DNA from 3 places in the Alcaligenes sp. Marseille-Q7550 genome. Region 2 is predicted to be linked to each of the others. Evidence: predicted binding sites of a transcription regulator. Region 2 holds the regulator's gene; each other region holds the start of a gene.
What was found. The regulator HrcA, encoded in region 2, represses chaperone genes, less so after heat shock. The targets are predictions, from matches to a motif close to TTAGCACTCNNNNNNNNNGAGTGCTAA.
Positions count from the first base shown of each region.

Region 1 (5,394 bases), 220 kb from region 2:
CGTTTCATCAGCGTCAAACGAGCCGTCGCCGATCTCGAAAAACCGCGCAACAAAAACGCTGCGCCCCGACGCATTTTCGACAAATCTGTCTTCCAGGGCGTAAGTAGACAGCGGAGCGATGACAAGCGCCAGCGCGGCGCACAGTTTTGTGAGTTTCATAGCAAAGCAGGTGGCGATTGCGCGGAATGTCGTGGGCACATAGTGCCGTCGTACCAGGAGCTATAACCGAGTTCGCCACGAACTATCCGTCATCTCAAACGAACGGGCTACGGCAATATGGATGTAGCAGATGCCGCCAACGGGCCCGCACCTGCGCCTTTAAAGATGGGGCACGCCGCTAATCAAACCGGCCTTTTTGCCCGGGACTCGGAAAGGGAATACTTTGGCAATAGTATAGGTTCTGTATGATTGTGTATCAATATGTATTCGGTCTGTGCAGGTGAGCATGTGCCTAAGGTCTGCCAGGGAGAGTACCGTGAACAAACCCATCTACGTTCGCGCGAACATTGGCAGCACCTGTTCAATCAGGACGTCCCTGCTTCTGAACTGTCTTCTTGCCGAGGGCGCTCACGTTGCCCCCCATGCAGCCAACATAAAACATGCGTTCAATCCCGAGGGTATCCGAGCCATGCAGGAATTGCGAGGCACGCAGACGTGGCGACCATCAAGATCTGCACCCATGTGCTTCAGGTGGGCGGCGGTGCAATAACAAGCCCCTTGGATTCGCTGCCCAAAGCTGAGGCGCGGTAAAGTGTTCACTGTTGAACTTCGGCTATCAGCCGTTACCAGACGTTAGCGGTCTACGGCCGAACCGCGGGCTGGAGGCCGGCGTGTACCGGCCGCTCCTGGACCGCGTCACCAGCGCATCCGAAAACCCATGTTTCCCGACAGCGAGCGGTTGCTGCCTACCTGGGCCAGGCTCGTACTTACCATTCCTTCGGCATAGAGCGAATACTTGTCCTTGCCCCAGTTGCAGGACACGCCCGCGCCGACGCCTGCCCACAGGCGATCGGGCCGCGAATTGAATTTCGTCCCCGCAACGTTCACCTGGCTGCCGTCGAGGAACTCGTAATACAGGTTGGCGATGCCGTAGACATGCGAACGGTTCATCCCGTTCTCGCCGCCCCGTGTCTCGCGGTCCAGCGTAACGCCCGATCGCTGGCCTGCATACCACTGGAAGACAAGAATGCCCGAGTTCAAAGCAGATCATTCGGTATGCTGAGGCTCTTCGACCGGGCCAGAACGTACACCTCGCCATGCTCATCAAGCAATGAACCTTCGAGGCTGATGACGTCGCCTTTGAGCTTTGGATTCGGTTCGACCGACACTATGCGCCATTCCATGCGTACAGTCTGCCCTGCCAAGACGGCTTTTCGAAACTGGAACTCGAACTCCAGACCAAGACCCGCCCCGCGCTCTGTCAAGAAGGTTGCCACCATACCCATCATCAACGCTGAATAATGCGTCCCGCTGACGATAAGCCCGCCGAATCTGGTTGTCTTGCAAACGCGTCATCGTGATGCAAAGGACTGTGGTCTCCGGCAAGGGTCGCAAACCGTCGCACTGAATCAACATCGAACGTAACGAGTTGCGATGTGGTTTCACCTACTTTATAGCTAGCATCTGGCATGAAATGGCTCCACGAATTATCTGGGTCCGCTGTGGCTCAACGATTAGAACAACGGCATGAGGTCGATTACGGTGCTTCTGCCGGAAGGGAATCCATGCAGCAAGGAAAGAAGCGCATCGACGTTTCCATTCAGGTTCGTATCCTGCGTGTGTCTGACGCACTTAATGAACTTCTGATCGATTTCCTCCAGACTCATTGGGTTCTTGGGATTGCCTAGAGCGCATACGAGCAAGAGCCCTTAGCCACGTTGAATCGTTCGCAAAGCCCTATTAAGTCAAGCCAGATATTCCTGAGTCGAGCCGAGGAGGAGATACGGTAAGCGGTACTGTCTTGATGAAGTCAAGACTTTACGGCCAGCGCCAGCTCCAGCGATGCCGGTTTGCAAGAGCTCAAGATTCAGTGGCGGAAGCCCAAACCCCACTGGCGTTTGACGGCAGGCGCAGCCCAGATTCGGCGCGGGCTGGACGAAAATGTAACAGACGCCTTCCCCTGCTCTTGAAATTACAGAACTCATCCCTATAATTAGCACTCGAAGGGGTTGAGTGCTAACGCGTCGCCCCCACTCGGACTGATACAACCAACTGTCATTTTTAACAGGAGTTTCTCCATGGCACTGCGTCCTTTGAACGATCGCGTGATCGTCAAGCGTCTGGACAACGAGCGCACCACCGCTTCCGGCATCGTTATCCCTGAAAGCGCCACCGAAAAACCCGATCAAGGCGAAATCCTGGCCGTCGGCCCCGGCAAGAAGTCCGAGGACGGCAAGGTTCTGCCCCTGGACCTGAAAGTTGGCGACAAAGTTCTGTTCGGCAAGTACTCCGGCCAAGCCGTGAAGATCGACGGCCAGGAACTGCTGGTGATCCGCGAAGAAGAAATCTGCGGCGTGATCGAATAAGTATCGCCCACGAGCACCCAAAAGGAGTCAAACCATGACCGCAAAACAAGGTTACTTCGGCGACGACGCACGCACCCGCATCGTTCGCGGCGTCAACATCCTGGCTAACGCCGTCAAGACCACCATGGGCCCCAAAGGCCGCAACGTGGTGCTGGACCGCTCCTTCGGCGCCCCCACCGTGACCAAGGACGGCGTGTCCGTGGCCAAGGAAATCGAACTGAAAGACAAGTTTGAGAACATCGGCGCCCAGCTCGTCAAGGAAGTCGCCTCCAAGACCTCCGACAACGCCGGCGACGGCACCACCACCGCCACCGTGCTGGCCCAGGCCATCGTCGAGGAAGGCCTGAAGTTCGTGGCCGCCGGCATCAACCCCATGGACCTGAAGCGCGGCATCGACAAGGCCGTGGTCGTGGCCGTGGACGAACTGCGCAAGCTGTCCCGTCCTTGCACCACCAGCAAGGAAATCGCCCAGGTCGGCTCCATCTCCGCCAACAGCGACCACTCCATCGGTGAAATCATCGCCAACGCCATGGACAAAGTGGGCAAGGAAGGCGTCATCACCGTTGAAGACGGCAAGTCCCTGGAAAACGAACTGGACGTGGTCGAAGGCATGCAGTTCGACCGCGGCTACCTGTCGCCCTACTTCATCAACAACCCCGACAAGCAAGTGGCTGTGCTGGACGATCCATTCGTCCTGATCTTCGACAAGAAGATCTCCAACATCCGCGACCTGCTGCCCGTGCTGGAGCAAGTCGCCAAGACCAGCCGCCCCCTGCTGATCGTGGCTGAAGACGTGGAAGGCGAAGCCCTGGCCACCCTGGTCGTGAACAACATCCGCGGCATCCTGAAGACCACCGCCGTCAAGGCCCCCGGCTTCGGCGACCGCCGCAAGGCCATGCTGGAAGACATCGCCATCCTGACCGGCGGCACCGTGATCTCCGAAGAGACCGGCATGTCCCTGGAAAAGGCCACCCTGGACGACCTGGGCCAGGCCAAGCGCATTGAAGTGGCCAAGGAAAACACCACGATCATCGACGGCGCAGGCGACGGCGCCAGCATCGAAGCCCGCGTCAAGCAGATCCGCGTGCAGATCGAAGAGTCCACGTCCGACTACGACCGCGAAAAACTGCAAGAGCGCGTGGCCAAGCTGGCCGGCGGTGTTGCCGTGATCCGCGTGGGCGCTGCCACCGAAGTCGAAATGAAGGAAAAGAAGGCCCGCGTCGAAGACGCCCTGCACGCCACCCGCGCTGCCGTTGAAGAAGGCATCGTTCCCGGCGGCGGCGTCGCTCTGATCCGCGCCCGCACCGCTGTTGCCGCCCTGAAAGGCGACAACACCGACCAGGACGCCGGCATCAAGCTGGTCCTGCGCGCCATCGAGGCTCCTCTGCGCACCATCGTCACCAACGCCGGCGAAGAAGCCAGCGTGGTCGTGAACGAAGTGGCCAACGGCTCCGGCACCTTCGGCTACAACGCCGCCACCGGCGAGTACGGCGACCTGGTCGAGCAAGGCGTCCTGGATCCCACCAAGGTGACCCGCACTGCCCTGCAGAACGCCGCCTCCATCGCCAGCCTGCTGCTGACGACCGAAGTGGCCGTGACCGAAATCGTGGAAGACAAGCCAGCTCCTGCCATGCCCGACATGGGCGGCATGGGCGGCATGGGTGGCATGGGCGGTTTCTAAGCCCCTGCCGACGCCCCGGCCGGGGCGGGAATTGATCACTCCCGCTCCAGCCGCCACGCAGCACGTCATGAAACCGGATGGAATTTTCCATCCGGTTTTTTTGCCCTCGCGAAACGCCTATAATCACGGCAGTCTCCCAACTTGGCTCTTTCTCCATGTCGGACTCCCCGTTCAAAAGCAAAGGCGGCCTGGGCCGCCTGACCGGCGCCCTGCGCTATTCCTTGCAAGGCCTTGCGGCCGCCGTGCGCCACGAAGCCGCCTTCCGCCAGGAACTGTTGCTGGCCGTGGCGCTGACGCCCGTAGCCTTCTGGCTGGGCCGCAGCCCGCTGGAGATCGCCGCGCTGCTGGCGACGGTGGTTTTCGTCCTGATCCTGGAACTGATCAACTCCGCGCTGGAAGCCGTGGCCGACGCCGTCACGCTGGAGCGCCACCCCCTGATCGGCCGGGCCAAGGACCTGGGCAGCGCCGCCGTGCTGCTGGCCCTGATATTCGCCGGCGCCGTCTGGCTCACCTTCCTGTACAGCCGTTTATCTTCCTGACCCCATGACATTCGTAGAAAAACTGAACCGCGCCTGGAGCGACAATCATTCCTTGCTGATGGTCGGCCTGGATCCCGACCCGCGTCGCATGCCGCGCGAACTGACCGGCAAGCCGGACGCCATCTTCGAATTCTGCAAGGCCATCGTCGACGCCACGGCCGATTACGCCTGCGGCATCAAGCCCCAGATCGCCTACTTCGCCGCCCAGGCCGCCGAAGACCAGCTCCAGGACCTGTGCGACTATGTGCGCCGTACCTACCCCAACCTGCCCATCGTCCTGGACGCCAAGCGGGGCGACATCGGCTCCACGGCGGAGCAGTACGCGCGCGAAGCCTTCGAGCGCTACCGGGCCGACGCCGTCACCGTCAATCCCTATATGGGCTTCGATTCTGTCGAACCTTATCTGGAGTACCAGAACAAAGGCGTGATCGTGCTGTGCCGCACCTCCAATCCGGGCGGCTCCGACCTGCAATTCATGGAACTGGCTGACGGCACGCCGCTGTACCTGCACGTGGCCGGCCTGGTGGCCGACAAATGGAACCAGAACGGCCAATGCGCCCTGGTGGTGGGCGCCACCTTCCCCGAGGAAATCCGCAAGGTGCGCGAACGCGTGGGCGACATGCCGCTGCTGATCCCCGGCATCGGCGCG
Region 1 covers NZ_CBCOPU010000002.1:746,165-751,558, forward strand. Annotated here, with positions in the region: gene ACWPWO_RS12875 (autotransporter outer membrane beta-barrel domain-containing protein) at 1-198, opposite strand, end outside; gene ACWPWO_RS12880 (autotransporter outer membrane beta-barrel domain-containing protein) at 856-1,200, opposite strand; partial or broken gene ACWPWO_RS12885 (MaoC family dehydratase) at 1,332-1,630, opposite strand; gene ACWPWO_RS12890 (hypothetical protein) at 1,629-1,847, shown strand; gene ACWPWO_RS12895 (co-chaperone GroES) at 2,238-2,525, shown strand; gene groL (chaperonin GroEL) at 2,560-4,206, shown strand; gene ACWPWO_RS12905 (diacylglycerol kinase) at 4,362-4,745, shown strand; gene pyrF (orotidine-5'-phosphate decarboxylase) at 4,750-5,394, shown strand, end outside.
Region 1: ACWPWO_RS12895 (co-chaperone GroES) is a predicted target of HrcA. The motif match lies at 2,153-2,179, and genes of this name have one in related genera.

Region 2 (5,394 bases):
CCGGTTCGTCCAGCGCTGCCCGCAAGGCGGCGGCGGTTTCGCGGCAATCGCGCAGATACGGATCGCCCAGCTCGGCGCAGCGGCGCGGCAGGCCGTGGAAACTGAGCAGCAGGCGATCCGGCCTGCCATGCTCCTCCCAATGGCCGCGCACCTGGGAGGCCAGCGCTCCAATGTAATCCGGGTGCGTGTGGTAGCGCTTGATGAAGCGCAGCTCGGGCTGGTTGCGCTGCCGGCGCAGATGCGCCGCCACGCAATCGAAGGCCGTGGCCGTGGTGCTGGCCGCATATTGCGGATACAGCGGCAAGGCCAGGATGCGCTCGCAGCCGGCGGCCTTGAGCTTGTCCAGGGCGCCGGCAATGGAAGGATTGCCATAGCGCATGCCCAGTTCGACGCGCACATCGTGCCCCTGCCCGGCCAGCAACTCCTGCAGGCCCTCGGCCTGCGCCTGGCTCCACACCAGCAGGGGCGCGCCCTCGGCCAGCCAGATATCCTTGTAGCGCGGCGCCAGCCTGGCTGGCCGGCGCGGCAAAATGAACAGGCGCAGGATGACCTGCCAGAGGACCTGGGGGATCTCGATGACGCGCGGATCGGACAGGAATTCGCCCAGGTAGCGTCGTATGGCCTTGGGTTCGGGCTGGTCCGGCGTGCCCAGATTGATCATCAGGATGCCGATCGGCCCGGCCTCGCGCACAGGCGCATCGGCATTGAACATATCGGCGTCGACCGGTTCGGGCAGATAGGGGGAAGCAAGCAACTTGGGCATGGTGGTAAAGACAAAAAGCGGCAGGCCGGAACCCGCAGGGCCCGCCAAGGGGCAGACCGGACTAGCCGGCCGAATGATGGCTCAGGGCATTTGACAACAGCCGGGCGGTAATGTCCACGATGGGGATCACCCGATCGTACGCCATGCGCGACGGTCCGATCACGCCCAGCGTCCCGACCACCTTGCCGTCCACCCCGTAAGGCGCGGTGATGACCGAGACATCGTCCAGCGGTACCAGTTGCGAATCGCCGCCGATGTAGATCTGCACGCCTTCGGCCTGGCTGGAGACATCCAGCAGATGCAGCAGGTCGGTCTTTTTCTCGAAGAGCGAGAACAGGCGGCGCAGGCGGTCCATGTCGGCCACCATCTCCGTCACGTTCAGCAGTTTGCTCTCGCCGGCGATCACCACGGCTTCTTCGTTGTCGGGCTGGTGGCTGCCGACGTCCACCGCCTGCTGCATCAGGCGCGAGATGTCCTCCTGCAGGGAGCTGAGTTCCTGCGACAGGGCCAGCCTCACGGATTCGAAGGACATGCCCGAGAAATGTTGGTTGAAGAAATGACTGGCCTCGACCAATTCATGCTCCAGGTAGTCGCGCGGCACGAACAGGATGCGGTTCTGCACGTCGCCGTCCGGGGTGACGATGATCAGCAGCACGCGCTTGTCCGACAGCCGGATGAATTCGATCTGCCTGAACGTCTGGGCCTTCTTGGGCGCCAGGACCACGCCGGCGAACTGCGACAGATTGGACAGCAGGGAGGCCGCCGAACTGACTGCGCGATTGGGCTCGTCGAAAGGCAGGAACTGGCTCAGGTTCTGGGCGTCGGGCCGCTCGAAGCGCTGCGAGGCCAGCAGCCGGTCCACGAACAGCCGGTACCCCTTGGGCGTGGGCACCCGGCCCGCGGAGGTGTGGGGGCTGTGGATCAGGCCCAGGGCTTCCAGCTCGGCCATGACGTTGCGTATGGTGGCCGGCGAGAAATCAAAGACGGTTGACAGGGTACGGGACCCGACGGGCTGCCCATCGGCGATATACCGCTCGATCAGCACCTTCAGCAATGCATTCGCTCTGTCATCCATGTCGCGCATATCACTTAAAAAAACACCCCGCTGCAGGACAAAGGGGAGATTCTTGCAACCAAGCCTGTAGCGGCAACTCTATAATCAATTTATCGCAATTATTTCATTAATCAATAAGGTTTTCGCCCCATGCATTTCAAAACGGTCGCCATTGTCGGCAGATATCAGGATTCCGGCCTGGACGCGCCCGTCCGGTCGCTGGCCCGGACCCTGGTCAATGCCGGCTGTTCGGTGCTGGTGGAGGCCGCGACCGCCCGCAATACCGGCGTCACCGAATTTCCCGTGTGCGACTACGCGGAGATCGGCTCTCGCGCCGACCTGGCCGTGGTCATGGGCGGAGACGGCACCATGATCGGCGCCGCCCGCGAACTGGCGCACAGCAAGGTGCCCCTGGTCGGCATCAACCACGGCCGCCTGGGCTTCATTACCGACATTCCCCTGAACGACGCCAACGACGCCCTGGTCAGCGTGCTGAACGGCCATTACGACATCGAAGAGCGCTCCATGCTGGAGGGCCGGGTGGTGCGCGACGGGCAGGTTCTGTATTCGGGCGTGGCCCTGAACGACGTGGTCATCAACCGCGCGGGGCGCGGCGGCATGATAGAACTGCGCGTGGAGCTGGACGGCGTCTTCATGTACCGCCAGCGCGCCGACGGCCTGATCATCTCCACCCCGACCGGCTCCACCGCCTACTCGCTGGCCGCCAGCGGCCCCATTCTGCACCCCTCGCTCAATGCCTTCCTGCTGGTGCCCGTGGCGCCGCAGACCTTGTCGCACCGTCCCATCGTCCTGCCCGACAGCGGCACCCTGAACCTGACCATCACGGCCCTGGGGCGCGTCGAATCGGGCGGCAGCGTGCACTTCGACATGCAGGCCTGGTCGGACTGCCAGCAGGGCGACCGCATCGACGTGCGCCGCGCGCACGACACCATTCGCTTCATTCACCCCAAGGGCTACAGCTTCTTCTCCACCCTGCGCCACAAGCTGGACTGGAACCGCATGCCCCTGCCCAACGAAGAAAACGAATAACGCTCCTATGCTCCGTACCCTGCACGTTCGAGACTTTGTGATCGTGGATCAGGCCACGATCGATTTCGAGACCGGCTTCACGGTGTTCTCCGGCGAGACCGGCGCCGGCAAATCCATCCTGATCGACGCCCTGTCCCTGGCGCTGGGCGCGCGCGGCGATGCCAAGGCCATACGCGAAGGCTGCCCGCGCACCGAGATCAGCGCGCAATTCGACTGTCCGCCCCACATACGGGACTGGCTCGCCGAACGCGACTTCGAGGCCTCGGACGAACTGGTGCTGCGCCGCCTGATCGACCAGCAGGGGCGCAACCGCAGCTACATCAACGGCAGCCCGGCCACCCTGGCCCAGTTGCGCGAGCTGGGCGAACTGCTGGTGGACATCCACGGCCAGCACGCCCACCAGAGCCTGATGCAGTCGCACAGCCAGTACGAGCTGCTCGACAGCCAGGGCGGCCACCTGCCCCTGCCCCGCCAGGTCGCGCAGGCCTGGCAGGCATGGAGCCAGGCCCGCAAGGCCGTGGAACAGGCCAGCCACAGCGCCGAACAACGCCAGCGCGAACAGGAGCAGCTTGAATGGCAGATCGGCGAGCTCGCCGCGCTGCATCTGCAGGAAGGCGAATGGGACCAGCTTCAGCAGGAGCACACGCGCCTTTCCCACGCCCAGGCCCTGATCGACGGCAGCGCCCAGGCCCTGCAAGCGCTGGACGGCGAAGAAACCTCCGTGCAGCGGCCGCTGGGCGCCGCCGCCCACGAAATGGCTTCCCTGCTGCGCCACGATCCCGCGCTGCAAACCATTGTCGATAGCCTGGAATCGGCCCGCATCGCCGTCACCGAAGCCGTGTCGGACCTGAACAGCTACCTGAGCGACACCGAACTGGATCCGGAGCGCTTGGCGCAGACCGAAGAGCGCGTGTCCGCCATTTTCTCGGCCGCCCGCAAATTCAAGACCGAACCCGAAGAATTGCCCGCGCAGCTGGAGCAGTGGCAAGAACAGCTGCGCCAGGTCCAGCAATCCTTCGATCTGCAAGCCCTGCAGGAACAGGTGCGCAAGACGCAGGCCCACTACGAATCCCTGGCCGCGCAACTGAGCGCGGCGCGGCGCAAGACCAGCGCCCAGCTGGGCAAGCAGGTAAGCCAGGCCATGCAATCGCTGGCCATGCAAGGCGGCCGCTTCGAGATCGCCCTGACGCCCAGTCCGCCACAGGCGCACGGCCTGGAGCACGTGGAGTTCCTGGTGGCGGGCCACCAGGGCGTCACGCCCCGTCCCCTGGCCAAGGTTGCCTCTGGGGGCGAGCTGGCGCGCGTCTCGCTGGCCTTGTCCGTCATCGCCAGCCAGGCGGCTCGCGTGCCCACCCTGATCTTCGATGAAGTGGACACCGGCGTGGGCGGCGCCGTGGCCGAGGTCGTGGGCCGGCTGCTGCAGGAACTGGGCGCGCGCCACCAGGTGCTGTGCGTCACCCACCTGCCCCAGGTGGCCGCCTGCGGAGACCATCACCTGAAGGTCGAGAAAGCATCGGTCAAGGGCCAGACTTTTTCTTCCATACGCCCTCTGGACCAGGCCGAGCGGGTGGACGAGATCGCCCGCATGCTGGGCGGGCTGGAAATCACCAGCACCACGCGCGAACATGCGCGGGAAATGCTGGAGCGGCAACGCTGACAAGCGTAGCATTGTCATGATCAACCCGACCTTTCGCCCGGCCGTGCCTGATGATGCTTCCATGTGCATCGCAATCCGGGGGCTGACCAGAGAGAACGCGTTTTCCGAGGAGGACCTGCGCGCGCTGGGAATCACCGCCCAGTCCTGGAGCGCCGGCATCCAGGATGGCAGCTCTCCCGGCTTCGTGGCCTGCCTGGACGGCCGGATGATCGGTTACTGCTTTGGCGACCGCGATAGCGGCGAGATCACCGTCCTCGCCCTGCTGCCCGCCTACGAAGGCCGGGGGATCGGCAGAACCTTGCTTGGGCTGATGATCGAGGACTTCAAGCGCAAAGGCTTCAAACGCCTGTTCCTGGCCTGCGCCAGCGATCCGGACGTCCGCTCCTACGGTTTCTACCGGCGACTGGGCTGGACGGCTACCGGCGAGCAGGACGCGTACGGCGACGACATCCTTGAACTCTCGATCGAACAGTAATCGACGGCGCGCCCGATAAACCCCGCCCCGTTCGGGAGCGCGCCTCGCCGACGGCATGGGGCTGATCGATTCAAGTGGCCCGGCCCGCGTCCTGGGCAATGGCCGCGTCATTCCGGTTTGAGCCAAAGCATGAGCATTATCGACGATCTGGGCCCGCGCATCTGCATTCTGGGGCCCTCCAACAGCGGCAAATCCACGCTGGCCCTGGCCATCGCGCGAAAACGCGGCCTGCCGGTCATTCATCTCGACCGGCTCTATCACCAGCCCCATACCGACTGGCGGCCCCGGCCCGAGGCAAAGGTGCGCCGCCTGCATGAACAAGCCATACAGCAGGAACAATGGGTCATGGAAGGCAACTACACGCGCATTCTCCCCCGGCGGCTGGATCGCGCCAC
Region 2 covers NZ_CBCOPU010000002.1:525,792-531,185, forward strand. Annotated here, with positions in the region: gene hemH (ferrochelatase) at 1-763, opposite strand, end outside; gene hrcA (heat-inducible transcriptional repressor HrcA) at 825-1,838, opposite strand; gene ACWPWO_RS11810 (NAD kinase) at 1,968-2,867, shown strand; gene recN (DNA repair protein RecN) at 2,875-4,524, shown strand; gene ACWPWO_RS11820 (N-acetyltransferase family protein) at 4,541-4,999, shown strand; gene ACWPWO_RS11825 (isopentenyl transferase family protein) at 5,129-5,394, shown strand, end outside.

Region 3 (5,394 bases), 800 kb from region 2:
CCATCGCCTGGAGCAGCGCGGCCTGCTGCATGCGGTCATCCAGGTCGACGGTCGGCCCGTGCACTGCATCGTGGTGCACCTGGGCCTGTTCAACAACGGCCGCGTGCGCCAGATCCAGGCCCTGCTGGACCGCATCAAGCGCATCGTGCCGGCGGACGAGCCCTTGCTCATCGCCGGGGACTTCAACGACTGGAACAACCGCCTGGCGCCCATCTTCGTGCAGCAGCTCAACCTGTACGAAGTCTTTTCCTTTTCCCCTCAGGGCCAGGTGGATCACCGTTTCCGCTTGCGCCGGCCCATCAACTGGCTGCGCACCTTGCGCCAGGGCGTCATCCAGCCGTCCGCCGGCAGCATCCAGCTCGGCGTCAACGGCGCGGCCCGCATGACGCCGCCGCCGCGCACCTTTCCCGCGGTCTTTCCCTGGCTGCGCCTGGACCGCGTCTACCAGCGGGGCTTTGCCGTGCGCAATGCCCGCGTGCTGGTCGGCGATCCGTGGAAGCAGCTTTCGGATCACGCGCCCATCCTGACCGAACTGGAGCTGCCCTGACGGGCCCGTCCGTCTGACGGCGCAACTGCCAGGCCGATCACCGCCATGCCCCGCCTCAAGCGCAACCCCGTCTGGCACGACGGCAACCGGATTACCCTGCTGCAGAATGGCCAGGATTTCTTCCCGGCCATTTGCCGGGCCATTGCCCAGGCGCAGCACAGCATCCATCTGGAAACCTACATCTTCAACCTGGATGACAGCGGACACAGCGTGCTGGAGGCCCTGCGCGAGGCCAGCGCCCGGGGTGTGCGCGTGCGCGTGGTGATCGACGGCTTCGGCAGCGATCGCCATGCCCTGCAGATCGGCGAGCAGTTGCGCGCCATGCGCGCCCGCTACCGCATCTACAGGCCCAAGCCGCGCGGCTGGCGCGAACCGCGCCTGTCCTTGCGCCGTCTGCGCCGCCTGCATCGCAAGGTGCTGGTGGTGGACGAGCGCATCGGTTTCGTGGGCGGTATCAATATCCTGGACGATTTCGACGACGTTCCCTTGCTGGACGGACGGACCAATCCAGCGCTTTGATTTCGCCGTGCGCTGCGAGGGCCCCATCGTGGACGACATGGTACGTGCGCAGCAGGCCTTGTGGCTGCGCATGGCCTGGCGCCGGCGCGACGATTGGGAAAGCTTCACCCAGCGCTTCTTGCAGTGGTGGCTCCGGCAGCAGCAGCGGCGCCGGAGCTGGATGCCCCGACACCCGCCGGCCGAGAAGGGGCTGCGCGCCACTTTGCTGCTGCGCGACAATGTGCGATACCGCCAGCAGATCGAGAAAGCCTATCTGCACCTGCTCGCGACCGCCCGCCAGGACGTGATCCTGGCCAATGCCTACTTCTTCCCCGGCCGCAAGCTGCGCCGCCAGCTTGAAAAGACCGCGGCGCGCGGGATACGGGTGCGGCTGCTGCTGCAGGGTCACGACGAGTATTTCCTGCAGTATCGGGCCTGCCGCTACATGTATGGGCAGTTGCTGGACGACGGGATCGAGCTCTACGAATACAACGCCAGCTACCTGCATGCCAAGGTGGCGGTCGTGGACGACTACTCGATGGTGGGCTCGTCCAACCTGGACCCATTCAGCCTGCTGCTGGCCCGCGAAGCCAATGTGCTGATCGATGACGCCGGCTTTTCCGCCGACCTGCGCCGGCGCCTGGAGCGCGAGATTCGCGATTGTTCCAGGCAGGTGACCGCGGCGCAGTACCGCAGTCTGGGGCCGCTGAGCCGCCTGGTGGACTACCTGGCGTATGGCATGCTGCGGCTGGGCGTGCTGCTGACGGGGAAATCGTCCTTGTATTGACCGCGCGCCTTCGCGCCGGCCTTGCCGTTCGCGACGGTGATACGCGGGCCGGCGGCGTTCCTCATCTAGGCGAAAAAGCCCGGGCCGCTGGCCTTTGAGTCGATAGCTCTATACATTATGGCTTGGCGCCGTCTGGCTGCGCGCTTGCGCCGCCCTGGCGGAAAGCCGGAGACGACATCCTACCAAGAGAGGGCTATGACACAGGAACTGGAACTGTTGAACGAACACCGCTGCTTCGATGGCTGGCAGCGCTATTACCAACATGCGTCGCAGGCGATCGGCCTGCCCATGCGCTTTTCCGTTTATCTGCCGCCGCAGCTGCAGGCCAAGGCGCACAAGGGGGCGGCGAGCCTGGAGCAGGCAGTGGGCCAGGGCCGCGTGCCCGTGCTGTTCTTCCTGGCGGGCCTGACCTGCACCGAAGAAACCTTCATGATCAAAGCCGGCGCTCAGCGCTACGCCGCCGAGCACGGCATCATGCTGGTGGCGCCGGACACCAGCCCGCGCGGCGCGGGCGTGCCCGGGGAAGACGAGGGCTGGGATCTGGGAACAGGGGCGGGCTTCTACCTGGACGCCACCGAGCCGGGCTGGAGCACACACTATCGCATGGAGAGCTATGTGGCGCGCGAGCTGTTCGAGCTGGCGACCACGGTGCTGCCCGGCGATGCGGCGCGCGCCGGCATCTTCGGCCATTCCATGGGCGGGCATGGCGCCCTGACGCTGGCCTTGCGCCACCCGGGCCAGTACCGCTCCGTATCCGCTTTCGCGCCCATCGCCGCGCCCACTCGCTGCCCTTGGGGAGAAAAAGCCTTCGGCGCCTATCTGGGACAGAACCGCCAGGCCTGGGAGGCGCATGATGCCAGCGTGCTGATGGCGGAAGCCAGCGCGCCATACCCTGCCGGCATCCTGGTGGATCAGGGCCTGAGCTGTCTCTTATACACACCCGACGCTGCCGACGACCCCATACGTCGGAGTTCTGCTGGTTGCGAGCGGGCTGAACAGCCGCTCACGCTGCGCCGCCACGAAGGGTACGACCATGGTTATTACTTCATTTCCACCTTCATCCAGGACCACATGCGCTTTCACGCTGAGCGGCTGTGAGGATGTGAAGGATGGCGTAGCGCCCTGTCATGTTTTTGTTTTATAAGGGCGCTAAGCTGCGGACAGGCAGGGCTTGCCCTGCCTGTTTTTTATTTCCAGCCCGTGGCGGGGCGTGCTGTGGACGGGTTGTTTTTTGCCCTCCGGCTGGAACTTTTTCTTGCTGAGGGGCTCCTAATCCTGTATTGCAATTTTTTAGCACTCCCCACGCCAGAGTGCTAAACTGAGATCAACATCGATATACGTTTCGTCCGGTGCGTGTTTGAGCTTCTTGTTCCCGCCGGCCGACTTTTGAAGGATTTTCCATGACACAACAAGCGAACGCGTTGGCCCTGGCGTCTGGTAATGAACTCGTCGCTGCGGTCTCCAATCCAGGCGCTCTGGGTACCATTGAAGCGTATATTTCCGCCGTCAACCGCCTGCCGCTGCTCAGCGCCGAGCGCGAGACAGAACTGGGCCAGCGCCTGCGCGACAAGGGGGACCTGGACGCGGCCCGTGAACTGATCATGTCGCACCTGCGCCTGGTGGTTTCCATTTCCCGCCAGTACCTGGGCTATGGCCTGCCGCACGCCGACCTGATCCAGGAAGGCAATGTGGGCCTGATGAAAGCCGTCAAGCGCTTCGATCCCGATCGCGGGGTCCGCCTGGTGTCTTTCGCCGTGCACTGGATCAAGGCCGAAATCCACGAATACGTGGTGCGCAACTGGCGCATGGTCAAGGTCGCCACCACCAAGGCCCAGCGCAAGCTGTTCTTCAACCTGCGCCGCATGCGGCCCGACGGCCAGACGCTGGACTCGGCACAGGTGGACGAGATCGCCCGCGAACTGGACGTGCGTCCGCAGGATGTCAGCGAAATGGAAGTGCGCCTGTCGGGCCACGACCTGGCTCTGGAAGCGCCCAGCGACGACGACGAGAGCTTTGCGCCCATTTCCTACCTGTCCGACGACGGCCACGAGGAACCTTCGCAGGTGCTGGAGCGTCGCGCCCGGGACATGCTGGAGGGCAGCGGCCTGGAGGAAGCCATAGCCGCGCTGGACGAACGTTCCCAACGCATCGTGCGCGCCCGCTGGCTGCAGGATGAGGGCGGCGCCACGCTGCACGAACTGGCCGCCGAATACGGCGTGTCGGCCGAGCGTATCCGCCAGATCGAGTCCGCCGCATTCAAGAAGCTGCGCCTGGCCCTGGCCGGATCGGTTTAAGACTCAAACAGTTACATCTTTTGCGGGAAATCGAAGAACTTAAGCGCCTCACGGCGGACTAAACAATACATGTGCTGATTATTGCCACCTACGCATTCCAGCATATGTCGTCCGCTTCGGCTTCTCCTCTTCCCCTCCCTTTTGAAGCGGATGTTTACGGGACACCAGCAAGGGTGTCCCTTTTTTTTTGCCCGCGCCGGGCGGATGTCCCGCCCGGTGCAGCCGGCCTTAGAACGACAGGGCCGCCTTCAGCCAGACCGTGCGCCCCGGATCGTTGAAGCGGGTCGCCGCGGCGTAGCCGAAGCCGCTGTTGCCGGCCAGGTTCAGGTGTTCGCTGTAAGTCTTGTCGAACACATTGTCCACGCCCGCCGTCAATGCCAGATGTCGGTTGACCTTGTAGCCTCCATACAGGGACACGGTGCCGAAACCGCCGGTCGGCCCGAAGTCATACCCCACCACATTGCCCTGGCCGCTCGCGTAGTGGTTCTGGGCGGCCACCAGGCGCCAGACGCCGCCCGCCGACCAGGCGCCGCGCGTGTAATCGGCGTTCAGGCGCAGGTCCAGCGGCGGCATCTGCGGCAGGGGGCGGCCGTCGCTGCGGTTGCGGCCCCAGGCGTAGGCCAGGGCGGCGCCCAGCTTCCAGTTCCGGCCGACCTGAACGTCCGCGCCCAGTTCCGCACCCATGATGCGGGCCTGCACATTGCGCGCCTGGGCGCCGGCGCCCATCATGCCGCCGGATGGGTAGTCGAACAGGATGTAGTCCTGGATATGGCCGGCATAGGCCGAGGCCCAGGCCGACAGGGTCTCGCCCTTGTACTGCGCGCCTATGTCCAGCTGAGTGGTCTTTTCAGGCCGCACGCCCAGGAAGGCGCTGGCGCTGCCCTGCGGGCCGCGCTGGGGGGAAATCAGCTCCCAGTAGTCCGGCATGCGCTGCACATGGCCCAGACCGGCATACAGGCTCAGCGGCACGGATTCCAGATCGTGTTCCAGGCGCAGAAAACCGCTGGGCAGGGTCTCGCGCCGGCGCACGCCGGCGCCGGGGTTGGTCATGTTCATCATGCCGCTGCCCAGGGTAGGGCGCAGGTCCTTGGCTCCTGCCCGGTCCAGCCGCGCGCCGCCCGCCAGGCGGTAGCCGTCGGCCAGCTCCCAGCGGGCTTCCGTGAACACGCCCAGATTGTCGAACTCCGCATCCTTGATCCAGGGCTGGTCGCGATAGTCCTGGCGTCCCATGGCGCTGCGCTTGCGGTGGCGGCTGCGCTGCAGGTCCA
Region 3 covers NZ_CBCOPU010000002.1:1,327,844-1,333,237, reverse strand. Annotated here, with positions in the region: gene ACWPWO_RS15770 (endonuclease/exonuclease/phosphatase family protein) at 1-547, shown strand, start outside; partial or broken gene clsB (cardiolipin synthase ClsB) at 593-1,832, shown strand; gene fghA (S-formylglutathione hydrolase) at 2,028-2,930, shown strand; gene rpoH (RNA polymerase sigma factor RpoH) at 3,233-4,126, shown strand; gene ACWPWO_RS15750 (TonB-dependent copper receptor) at 4,355-5,394, opposite strand, start outside.
Region 3: rpoH (RNA polymerase sigma factor RpoH) is a predicted target of HrcA. The motif match lies at 3,123-3,149, and genes of this name have one in related genera.